2 regions of the Clostridium neuense genome follow, and region 2 is predicted to be linked to the other one. Evidence: riboswitches for the same ligand, from Rfam matches in the RefSeq annotation. Region 2 holds a riboswitch; the other holds the start of a gene.
The links. Region 2 has a riboswitch for S-adenosylmethionine ahead of nifH (nitrogenase iron protein). Riboswitches for the same ligand answer to the same signal wherever they lie in the genome.
Positions count from the first base shown of each region.

Region 1 (6,402 bases), on a different contig from region 2:
AATGGCTAAGTGACAATGAGGTTTTGACCTTAAATAAAAAGTCAGAGTATAGTAATCCTAACATACCAGGTATTAAATACCCAGTTTATTATTTAAGTGTGTATAACATAAATACAGGAAAAACAAAAGATTTTAAAGATGTTAATGATGCTGGTGATCCTATTAAGATTTCGCCGGATAAAAAATATGTTCTTTATACTGAACCAAAAGTTATGCCACAGGTAGGTAATACTGAATGGCAAAATGATTTGAATTCTGGCAAGCTTTTTAGTAGAAGTGTAAAAATATTAAATTTAACTAATGGAAAGATTACTGATTTTAAGGGAGAGTATAAGGCAAAAGAAGCAAATTATAGTTGGATAGATAATAATAAATTATTTGTTTATTATCCAAATGAAGGAAATAAGTGGAATGTTGAAAATGTAGATGGAACAATATATAAGACGGGCAATGTTAAAGCTCCTGTTGCAGGAAGCCATCCTTGGCCTGCAAGTAATTTAAATATTAAAGTTTCTGGAAATGATGTTTCTGGTAATTTTATAGTAGAAGTTGATGATCCTTCTGCAACTGGTGAAGACATGAAATCAACATACTACTCTGTTAATGTAGCAACAAATGAGATGAAACAGATATATAGAACCGTAGGAACCGCTGTAGGATATACTTTGGAAAATAATGTGCTTTTAATTGATGATTGGAATAAAACCGATGATTTTACAAGACTTGTTTATTTTAATGATGAAGGTGTTAAGTTGGGTGAAGCTAAAACTACTGAATTTAATAGGAATAGTGCTGTAGGTCCTGTATATGATATTTCGAAGGACGGAAAAACTATTGCATTTCCAGCTATAATACCATTACCAAAGGGTACTCCAATTAAAGATGTAATTAAAGATACTACCACTTCCTTAGATATTTTGGATTTATCTACTGGTAAAATGAAGAAAGTTTATCAAAGTAAAAATTTAATAAAGGACATAAGGTGGAGTCAAGATGGAACATCTTTAATATTTAATGATGGAAAACAATACATTCTTAAGATACAGTAAAGTGCTGGAGATGATTGGGATAGTTTTTTTAAAATATTACAGACAAAAAAGAAAAGTAGCTGATAAACTATCAACTACTTTAAACACTTGAAAATATTACTGCTAAACTACATTAATGATATTTGGCAGGGGCAGTAGGATTTGAACCCACAACCAATGGTTTTGGAGACCACTACTCTACCGTTGAGCCATACCCCTTTATGTATTAATAATCGTTAAATATATAATAATTACCGACAAAGACTATTATAAAATAGAAATCCTAATCAGTCAAGCACGATTTCTTAATTATGCTTATTTATTTGATATTAGTATGTAATTGCTTTAAATTTTAACCCTGGAAAATAATTAATAGAATATACTTAATATAGTCATACTTTTTTAACAAAAATGGCTTATTATTAAGTTACAGGCAAGTAATGATAATAAAAAAGATATTTACTAAAGTAGTTGAAACATCCCTCTTTTCAACTACTTTTTTTTGTTCCACACTAGAATATAAAAACATGTTTTGTGGAGCTTATACTAAGCCACTATTAATTATATAATTATATAACAGAGTATTTAAGGGAGTTGTTATACATGAAAATAGGTGTGCTTATGGGTGGAATATCATCGGAAAGAGAAATATCCATTCTTTCTGGAAAGGAAATTGTTAAAAATCTTGATAAAAATAAATATGAAGTTTATCCAATTATAATAAATTCAAAGGATGAGGTAATTGAAAAAGTAAAAGGTATAGATTTTGCATTGCTAGCTTTTCACGGTGCTTTTGGAGAAGATGGAACTATACAGGCTCTGCTTAATAGCATTTCAATGCCTTATTCTGGTTGTAATATGCTTACAAGTGCTATATGTATGGATAAAAAGCAAACTAAGAGGATATTAAAGGCAGAAAATATTAATACAGCGCCTTTCTATGTTATTTATAAAAATAAAAAAGTTGATTTTGAAAAAATTGAGTTACTTCAGTATCCTATGTTTGTAAAGCCTAATAATGGAGGATCAAGCATAGGCATATCAATGGCTTCAAATAAACAAGAGTTGGAGCAAAATATAAAAGAAGCTTTTAAATATGATGATGAAGTTATAGTTGAAAAATATATAGCTGGGAATGAATATACAGTTTGCATGCTAAATGGAGAGATTTTACCTATATTATCAATTAAGTCAAAGGGGAATTTTTTTGATTATAAATGCAAATATACTGAAGGAGAATCTGAAGAAATATTGGCAAAGATTCCAAACGAATTAGAAAATAAAATAAAAGATGTTTCAAAATGCTGCTGGCAGATATTTGATTGCAAGGCATATGTTAGAGTTGATATTATAGTAAGTAATGGAATGCCATATGTACTGGAGTTAAATACACTTCCAGGAATGACAACAAATTCGTTGTTTCCTAAAAGTGCAGCATTAGCAGGAATGAAATACAGTGTCTTGTTAGATAAAATAATTGAATATTCTTTATGAATGGTGGTAAAAAAGTGGACTATATTGAAGCAGCTAAAAAAATCAAATTAAATTCTATAAAAGTAAATTTTGATGTAGAAAATACTGAAAAATTACCTATTGGAACATCAAAGGTTGGTGGGCATCCAGATTTGCCAGAGGGCTTTAAATGGTATTATTTTAATGGAAGGGTTCCTCTTGAAGATTTTACAAAAAATAGACCGCTTAGTTTTATTGCTCAAATAAATTGTAAAGAAGTTAAAAAGTATGATTTAGATAATAGACTTCCAAGCACGGGAATCCTTTATTTTTTCTATGAACTTGAAACTATGTCCTGGGGATTTGACCCAAATGACAAGGGTTCAGCCAGGGTTTATTATTACGATGGAGATATTTCAAAGCTTGTTAGAACTGATTATCCAGAAGACATGCCTAGAGAATATAAGCTGCCTTCAATAAAATTAACCTTTGAAAGTGAAGAAAATATTCCGGATTATGAAGAAATCGAAGACATATGCAATGAGTATAATTCAAGTGGATATGAAATATATGATGAATTTAAATATAAAGGTAATATGGCGCCTGATTTTTCAAATAAGCTTTTAGGATATGCCGATTCTATTCAAGGCTCTATGCTTCATGAATGTGAAGGGGTTTCAAGAAAAATATATTGCGGCGGAAAATTGGATATTACGCCTGAGGAGCAGGAAGAAATAAAAGCACATAAAAGTGAATGGAAATTACTTTTTCAGCTAGGTACTGTTTCAAAGGGAGATTTTGAGCTTATGTTTGGTGATTGTGGAGAAATATATTTTTATATAAGAGAAGATGATCTTAAAAATAAAAACTTTGAAAATGTGTGGCTTATATTGCAATGTGGTTAAAAATAATAAATATATTTTAAAAAAGTATATTGACATGAGTTTAAAACATGATATAATTTAAACATAAGCAAGTTAATAATTCCTATTTGATTAATAGGAAATAAAATCGAATAAATATTTAGCATCTTATCAAGAGAGGTGGAGGGACTGGCCCGATGAAACCCAACAACCAGCATTTTTCATTTGAATGCATGGTGTTAATTCCTGCAAATTAAGTTTTGAGAGATAAGAGGATAATTAAGCTAACAGTATATAGTAAATTAATCCTCTTCATGGTAGAAGGGGATTTTTTATATACAGTTTTATATGTATCTTCAAAAAAGCAATTGAAAGATGTGCAAATATTAATTTGAATTTTTGAAAAATTACAAAATATCAAAATTAATTATTAAAGGAGAAATTAGAAATGAGTGAAGAAAGAAAGTTCGGTTTTGAAACATTACAAGTACATGCAGGACAGGTGCCAGACCCAGCAACAGGAGCAAGAGCAGTTCCGATTTATCAGACGTCATCATACGTATTTAAAAATGCAGATCATGCAGCAAATTTATTTCAATTAAAAGAACCAGGAAATGTTTATTCAAGAATAATGAATCCAACAACAGATGTGTTTGAAAATAGAATAGCAGCACTTGAAGGTGGAGTAGCTGGTCTTGCAACAGCATCAGGACTTGCAGCAATAACATATGCAATCTTAAACGTAGCAAGTGCAGGAGACGAAATTGTAGCAGCAAGTACATTATATGGTGGAACTTATGAATTATTTGGAGTTACATTAAAGAAACTTGGAATAAAGGTTGTTTTTGTAGATCCAGATGATCCAGAAAATATAAGAAAAGCAATAACAGATAAGACAAAAGCAGTATATGGAGAAACCATAGGAAATCCAAGAATAAATGTTCTTGATATAGAAGCAGTAGCAAACATAGCTCATGAAAATAAAATACCACTTATAATAGATAATACTTTTGGAACACCATATTTAATAAGACCAATAGAATTTGGAGCAGATGTTGTAGTACATTCAGCAACAAAGTTTATAGGAGGTCATGGAACAACTATAGGAGGAGTTATAGTTGATGGTGGTAAATTTGATTGGAGAGCAAGCGGAAAATTTCCTGATTTTACAACACCGGATAAGAGCTATAATGGTTTAGTATATGCAGATTTAGGAGCACCTGCTTTTGCATTGAAGGCAAGAGTACAACTTCTTAGAAATACAGGAGCAACACTTAGTCCTCAAAGTGCATTTTATTTCTTACAAGGCTTAGAATCACTTTCACTTAGAGTTCAAAAACATGTAGAAAATACAAGGAAGGTAGTAGAATTCTTAAGTAACCATCCAAAGGTTGCATGGGTTAATTATCCTGAACTTGAAAGCAGCCAATATAAAGAACTTGCTAAGAAGTATTTACCTAAAGGAGCTGGTTCTATATTCACATTTGGAATAAAGGGAGGACTTGAAGCAGGAAAGAATTTTATAAATAGCGTTAAATTATTCTCACTTCTTGCAAATGTTGCAGATGCAAAATCACTTGTAATACATCCTTCAAGTACAACACATGCAGAACTTAATGCAGAAGAACAAAAAGCAGCTGGAGTTACTCCAGATATGATAAGACTTTCAATAGGTGTTGAAGATGCTGATGATTTAATTTGGGACTTAAATCAAGCTCTTGAGAAAGCTTGATGAAGTAGCAGTATTTTAAAAAATTAAATAAACTTTTAATTAAATTTATTGACATTGACGATGATATAATTAATGATTTGAAAATATTAAATTGTATTAGAAAATGTATAAGATATAAAACTCAGGGACTGCAATTAGAATTAGTTTATTTACAGCCCCTGAGTTTTTATATTATATTTTTGAAAAATATTTTTTAATCACTTAAAGCATTTTTTAAGTCACTTATTAAATCATCTACATTTTCAATTCCTACTGAAAGTCTTAAAAGTTTGTCTGTTACTCCAAGTTTTGCTTTAACTTCATGAGGCATATCTGCATGGGTTTGTGTATCAGGGTAGGTTATTAAGCTTTCTACTCCACCAAGACTTTCTGCAAAAATGATTATTTTTACTTCTTTTAGTATCTTCTCAACGGTAGCTTTGCTATCTACATAAAAAGATATCATGGATCCAAAACCAGTAGCTTGGTTGGTCAAAATTTCATATCCAGTATGTTCTTTAAGTCCAGGATAAAGCACTTTTTTTACTTTGTTTTGAGTTTTAAGAAAATTTGCTATCTTTATAGCATTTTCCTGCTGCTTATCAAGCCTTACGGATAGAGTTTTTATACCTCTTAATATAAGCCAGCTGTCAAAGGGAGGAAGAGATGCGCCAGTAGAAACTTGAATAAATCTAAGTTTTTGGACTAAATCTTCATCGTTCACAATAATAAAGCCAGATAGAGTATCATTATGTCCACCAAGGAATTTTGTACCACTATGAATAACAATATCCGCACCTAGGTTAAGCGGTTTTTGGTAATATGGTGTCATGAAAGTATTATCTACCATAAGCAAAAGATTGTTCTTTTTTGTTATTTCTGAAACTTTTTTTATATCTGCTATTTTCATAAGTGGATTTGTTGGAGTTTCAAGATAGATTGCTTTTGTATTTGCTTTAAGGCTTTTTTTTATGTTTTCAATGATAGTTGTATCTGTATAAGTAACTTCAATCCCGTAGTCTTTATATATCTGTTCAAATATTCTATAGGTTCCTCCATATAAATCATCTGACACTATTAAATGCTCTCCACTTTTGAAAATTGTCAAGAGGCCTGATATAGCGGCCATACCAGAGGTATATGCTAAGCATTCCTTGCCATTTTCAAGTAAGGCAACTGTTTTTTCTAATTCTTCTCTTGTTGGATTCTGAAGTCTCGAATAATCATATCCTGTGCCGTGGTTTAAGCCTTCATGTCTAAAGGTTGCACTTTGATATATTGGGTAGCTTATTGCACCTGTTCTAGTTTCAAAATTACTGCTTCCATGGACTGCTTTTGTCTCAAAGTT
Region 1 is NZ_JBJIAA010000006.1:108,083-114,484, reverse strand. Features, by position in the region: gene ACJDT4_RS08455 (hypothetical protein) at 1-1,049, shown strand, start outside; tRNA gene ACJDT4_RS08450 (tRNA-Trp) at 1,173-1,247, opposite strand; gene ACJDT4_RS08445 (D-alanine--D-alanine ligase) at 1,632-2,522, shown strand; gene ACJDT4_RS08440 (YwqG family protein) at 2,537-3,385, shown strand; SAM riboswitch class I at 3,509-3,617, shown strand; gene ACJDT4_RS08435 (O-acetylhomoserine aminocarboxypropyltransferase/cysteine synthase family protein) at 3,792-5,075, shown strand; gene ACJDT4_RS08430 (trans-sulfuration enzyme family protein) at 5,269-6,402, opposite strand, start outside.
Region 1: it holds a riboswitch for S-adenosylmethionine, as region 2 does, so the genes downstream of both, ACJDT4_RS08435 (O-acetylhomoserine aminocarboxypropyltransferase/cysteine synthase family protein) here and nifH (nitrogenase iron protein) in region 2, are expected to answer to the same signal.

Region 2 (6,402 bases):
GGAATTCCCATACGCGAAGCAAGTGGAGCAAGCCCATTATGTCTTATAAGTATAAAATCGGGCTTTACTTTTTTAAGCAATCCATAAAATTGATATTGCTGTTTGTTGCTTACACTAAAATTGGGAACATCATCGTAGTGCTTTACCAAAAAAGCTAAAGAATCCTTACTTTCATCATTATTGTCATACACAGGATCATGATGAAATACAAGGGAGCCATCAACCTGAATTCCAAGCTCTTTAAGCACTGCAATAAGCCCATGCGCATATGCAGAACCTGTTGCAACATAACCTTTTTTACCCTTTAAAAGCGTTCTAAGTTCTCCCAATTTTGGAGCTATTCTTTGGTGTTCTCTTTCTATATAAGCCTCTGCCTTTTCCTCCCTATGTGTGACCTTAGCAAGTTCTCGTATCCAGGCGTCTGTACCCGCAATTCCATATGGCTGTGGTGCTTTAACCTCTGGTACTCCAAATTGTTCTTCTAAAACAGCTGCAATATAAGATGATAAAGTATGACAAAATGTAACAGTAGCTGCTGCTTCTGAAAGCTTTTCAAGATCCTCCACCCTTGCCAGGTCTACAGCATAATTTACCCTAAGACCTAGTTCTTTAAGTATTGGTGTAAAAACATCACTTCCCCAGAGATTGATTACATTAACCAAATCTTCTTGTTTCTTGGGATGTTTATTAACTATCTGCCTTAAAATTCCATGCTGTGTTGCATCAAAACCTGTACTCCAATGTTTTGACATAAATCCTTCGCAGGGTATTGGAATGATTGGTATTTTAAGTTCTTCCTGCATTTTAGTTGTTATACTATCTATATCCTCTCCAATTATTCCTGCAGCACAAGAGGTTCCAACGAAAATTGCTTTTGGATGATGTCTATCCCACGCATCTCTTATAGATTGTTCTAATTTATCAAGTGCTCCAAACACCGTATCTGTTTCCTTCATATTAGTATTTATTATCTTTATATTTTCAATTGGTAAGTTTCTAATAGCTAAACCATTTCTATATATGGAGTTATATGATACTTGACCAGCTCCACAGCCTATTGGTGAATGCTGAATTAAAACTGCATCTCTCACATTTCCAGCCTGACACTCAACCATCTGCTCACTGCAGGTTGAACCTTGTGTAAATGGACCTACAGCTTCACAAAGTTTCTTTCCTCCGTTTCCCTTACAACCAGCACAGGTAAATGCGGAATCCTTAGACAACTCTGAAGCTTTTCCAGTTCTCCAGCCAATTATAGTTCCAAGGCGCTTTTCACGGGTTTTTACCACTGAAGTTTTAAGATCAAATCTCATTGAATTTACCTCCTCCTAAACTTAAATAAAAATCTTAATAAAGATAAACCACTCTGAAACTTGAAATTTATTTGTACTAAAATGCCATCTTCTGGGCATTATGGTGCACATGAATTTAAATAGTTGAAGCGGTTTATCTATATAGATAGACAACATGAAAGTTTCAAATGACTAATATCAAGTTTATCCCGTAAACCTAAGATTTTGCTTAGAGTACAGAGGACAGTTAAGGATGATTTTTCTCTGCTATGCTTCGAAAAATCTAAAACTTATTGCGCCCAAGGCACTTAAAATATAGTGTCCAGCAAAGCTGACACTATTAAGTTCTAAGATTTACCTGAGAGAAGCGAAAGGCAAATCCACATTCACTCTACTCTCTACTCCTTGCTCTCTACTATTCTTCAAATTCAAGTTTATAAGGATAAATTTGGTATTAGTAATTTAAAGCTTTCCGCTTGTTTATCTACAGTAGCTTATATTGCCTGTTCTATTAAGCCATGTGTCAAAATTATTTCTTCAAGTCTTTTTTGTGTCATTGGCTTTGGAATCACAAAATTTTTATTTTTTTCTATTGCTTCTGCCAACGATCTATACTCATTTGCTTGATTTGATTCTGGAGCAAATTGTATTACAGTTTGTTTATTAATTTCTGCCCTTTGAACTACATTATCTCTTGGTACAAAATAAATAAGTTGTGTACCTAATTCCTCTGCAAATGCCTCCAGCAGTTTCTTCTCGTTGTCTACTTTTCTGCTGTTACATATAATTCCACCCAATCTAACTCCGCCCTTATTGGCATATTTTTGTACTCCCTTTGATATATTATTTGCTGCATAAAGTGCCATCATTTCCCCACTAGCTACAATATATATTTCTTTTGCCTTACCTTCACGAATTGGCATAGCAAAGCCACCACAAACAACATCACCTAAAACATCATAAAAAACATAATCCAAATCTTCTGTATATGCTCCAAGCCTTTCAAGCATGCTTATAGAAGTTATAATACCTCTGCCAGCACATCCTACACCCGGTTCAGGTCCACCGGATTCTACACATCTTATTCCTTTAAAGCCTTTTTTCATTAGATAATTTAAATCTACATCCTCTCCTTCTTCTCTCAAGGTATCTAATACTGTTCTCTGTGCAAGTCCTCCTAAAAGCAATCTTGTAGAATCAGCCTTTGGATCGCAGCCAACTACCATAACATTTTTTCCTCTTTCAGATAAACCTGCAGTCAAATTTTGAGTTGTTGTAGATTTACCTATTCCACCTTTTCCATAAATAGCTATTTGCCTCATAATATATACTCCTCCTAAATTTATTTGCTTTTATTAAAATTAAAAAGGCCAAGTTTCATATCTCAGGAAGCATTTCCATGCGATATAAAACTTGACCTCTGGTTTATCCAGTCAATCAACAGAATATCTATATAATATTTTTTATAAACTAAGTTGTTCATATAAAAAAACTTTCCGTAATAAGCTACAGAAAGTTAAACTCTACCGTCTCTTATCTCTCAGGTTACTCCTGCTGGAATTAACACCTTAAATAAAACAATTATTCAGGTTGTTGGATTTCATCGGGCCAATCCCTCCATCTCTCTTGATAAGACTCTAAACAACTATTAAGTTATTACCTATCACTCAGATAGGATTAGTATTCTAATTTATAATATTAATTATACCACCTATACTCTTCATGTCAATATATTTTTAATTGTTTCAATCTAAATAAAGTGTCGAGCACAGCTGACACCATCAAGTTCTAAGATTTACCTGAGCAAAGCAAAAGGTAAATCATCCTTAACTATCAATTGTCAACTGTCCATTGTCAACTGATTAAGGCATACAAAATATTACTTGTAAAATTATAACACCAGCTATTTTAAGCTTTCAGCTTATTTATCTATATTATCCCCTAAACCTGTAGCCAACTCCCCATACGGTTTCTATATATTCTGGATTGGAGGTATCTTTCTCTATCTTTTCTCTTATCTTTTTTATATGTACGGTTACGGTAGCTATCTCACCTATAGAATCCATATGCCATATTCTATCGAAAAGTTCTCCCTTACTAAAAACTCTATTTGGATTTTGAGCCAAAAATAGCAGCAAATCAAATTCCTTAGTAGTAAACACTACTTCTTTTCCATTTACAAACACCTTTCTAGATGCTTTATTTATATTAAGACCTCTGATTTGTATATCTTCATCATCAAAGTTTTTATTTCCCTGTGTTAATCTTTCATATCTATTTATGTGTGCCTTCACTCTTGCAACAAGTTCACTGGGACTAAATGGCTTTGTCATATAATCATCCGCTCCAAGACCAAGTCCTCTTATCTTATCTATATCCTCTTTTCTTGCAGAAACCATTAAAATTGGTATATCTTTAACCTTTCTGACTTCCCTGCAAATATCAAATCCACTTATTTCCGGAAGCATTAAATCCAATACTATGAGGTCATAATCCCTTGACTTTGCGTATTCAAGACCGCTTTTTCCCGAAGTTTCTATGTCTACATCAAAATTACTAAGCTCAAGATAATCCTTTTCAAGCTCCGCTATGCTTATTTCATCCTCTATAATTAAAATCTTTTTCATAAACTCACCCCATATAAAAATTGCGAAGGAACAATGCTTCGCTCCCACGGTTGTGCAATGAAAAAATTCCTCCGTACCTACGGAATTTTAGGCGTGAATATTTGTTAATCAATTAATTTTTTGTAATATATGTATACCAACACCAGTTTACATTGATTAACCATTTTTACAGCGCATTTTTCGTAGAGAAGCGGAGAAAAATATTCCTTGATTTTCCGCCCTGCGAAGTAACGTCATTGAAGGAATAGTTTAAATAAAATTTTGTAAATCTTAGTGGCAAATTGTTAAAAGCTTTAGAGATTTCAATTTGTTTGAGCATTTTTTCAGCGAGTTATTGAAAGCTCTTAAGATTTTAACAATTTGACGCTTAGATTTATTAATTTTATTTAATATTCCAAGATGATGTTAATTCGCAATATCTTTATATTATACACCAACCTAAAATTTAAATGTATATTTTTAATTACTCAAACCTAAGTGCTTCCATTGGGCTAAGCTTTGAAGCTTTATTTGCTGGATACATTCCAAAAATAACTCCAACTGCAACTGAAAACGCAACTGCTCCTAAAACTACATTTAAGGATATTGATACATTCATTTTAAGAAGTCTTTGTGCAATATATGCTAGGCCATATCCCAAAGCTACGCCAAGCATTCCCCCAATAGCACTTATTCCCGCAGACTCTAAAAGGAATTGAAAAAGTATTGTTCTTCTTTTTGCACCTATGGCCTTTCTTATACCTATTTCTTTTGTCCTTTCAATTACAGAAACAAGCATTATATTCATAATACCTATTCCTCCTACAAGCAAGGATATTGCTGCTATACCTGAAAGCATTGTGGTTAAGCTGCTTGTAGTTTTGTTTACTGTATCTAATATACTTGTTTGATCAAAAATTCTATAGCTGTTTGAGGCTGCTCCAAACTTGGTATTTAGAAAAAGCTGCAAATATCCCATTGCCTCGTCTACTGTATCTTTGCTCTTTGCTTCAACATAAAAGGTTCTTACACTTGTAGTTTTTGTAAGCCTTTGAGCAGTACTTAATGGCACTATAATTCTATCATCACCAGAGCCCGTAGAAGAGCTGCCCTGAGCTGCAAGTACACCAACAATTTTAAAATCAACACCATTTACATTTATTATTTGACCTACAACATCAGTTGAACTGTAAAGTTCATTTGCAACATCAATTCCAACTACAGCAACCTTATATCTGTTATCCTGATCTCTTTGATTTATAAATCTTCCAGAACTTACAGTTAAATTTCTTATTTCTGCATAGCTTGGAGTGCTTGCTTCCATACTAGTACTTGCCGTATTATCTCCAGCTTTTACATTAGCAGTAGATGAAAGCTCCGGTGCTATATCCTTTATACCAGGCTTTGCCTTTATTTGATTAAGTTCCTTAGATGAAAATGACTTACTTCTATTGCCTGTTATACTAACTGTTATTAAATTTGTTCCCAGACTTTCTATTTGCTGTGATACACTCTCCTTTGTTCCTTGTCCCATTCCCACAAGTACAATAACAGAAGATATACCGATTATTATGCCAAGCATAGTGAGGAATGATCTTATCTTATTTGACCATACCGACTGTACTGCCATCTTCACAAGTCTTGTAAATTGCATATTTTAGCCTCCTTTTATGGATAAACCACCTATAAGTAAAACTAGTCCAACTACAAACTATATATGCACCATAATTCCTTGAAGATTGGTTTTTGGGAACATAAATAGTTTAGGCTTCACTATATTTATACAAAGCCAAAATGCCTTACTCTAGGCTTTATGGTACAAATAAATTTCCTTAATTAAAGTGGTTTATCTTTATCTAATTCTTACACAGCTTCATTTATTTCATCCGAGGTTATTCTTCCATCCTTTACTGTTACTACCCTTTTTGCCTGCTTTGCAATACTCATATCATGAGTTATAAGTATTATTGTATTTCCTTCTTTGTTTAATTCCTTAATCATTTCCATTACTTCTTTTCCTGTCTTACTGTCTAAAGCTCCAGTAGGCTCGTCCGCCAATATTATTTCCGGTTTAGTAACAAGCGCTCTAGCAATAGCGACCCTTTGCTTTTGTCCCCCTGATAATTCAGCAGGTTTATGCTTTATATGAGATGTTAACCCAACCTTATCTAAGGCTTCCATAGATCTTTTCTTTATTTCGCTGCTCTTAATCCCCTGATATACAAGAGGCAATTCTACATTCTCAATAACACTTAACTTTGAAAGCAAATTGTAGTTTTGAAATATAAAACCAATTTTATTATTTCTTATTTCCGCAAGCTTGTTATCATTGCAATTTGTATTCACATCATCTAAAAAATACTCTCCAGAGGTAGCATTATCAAGACAACCTATGATATTCATAAGAGTTGACTTTCCTGCTCCAGAAGGTCCTACTATCGATACAAATTCACCTTTTTTTATATCGAGGTTTATATCAAATAAGGCTTTGTACTCATTTTTAC
Region 2 is NZ_JBJIAA010000018.1:101,836-108,237, forward strand. Features, by position in the region: gene ACJDT4_RS19400 (nitrogenase component 1) at 1-1,313, opposite strand, end outside; gene nifH (nitrogenase iron protein) at 1,787-2,614, opposite strand; SAM riboswitch class I at 2,823-2,928, opposite strand; gene ACJDT4_RS19410 (response regulator transcription factor) at 3,227-3,919, opposite strand; gene ACJDT4_RS19415 (ABC transporter permease) at 4,383-5,552, opposite strand; gene ACJDT4_RS19420 (ABC transporter ATP-binding protein) at 5,762-6,402, opposite strand, start outside.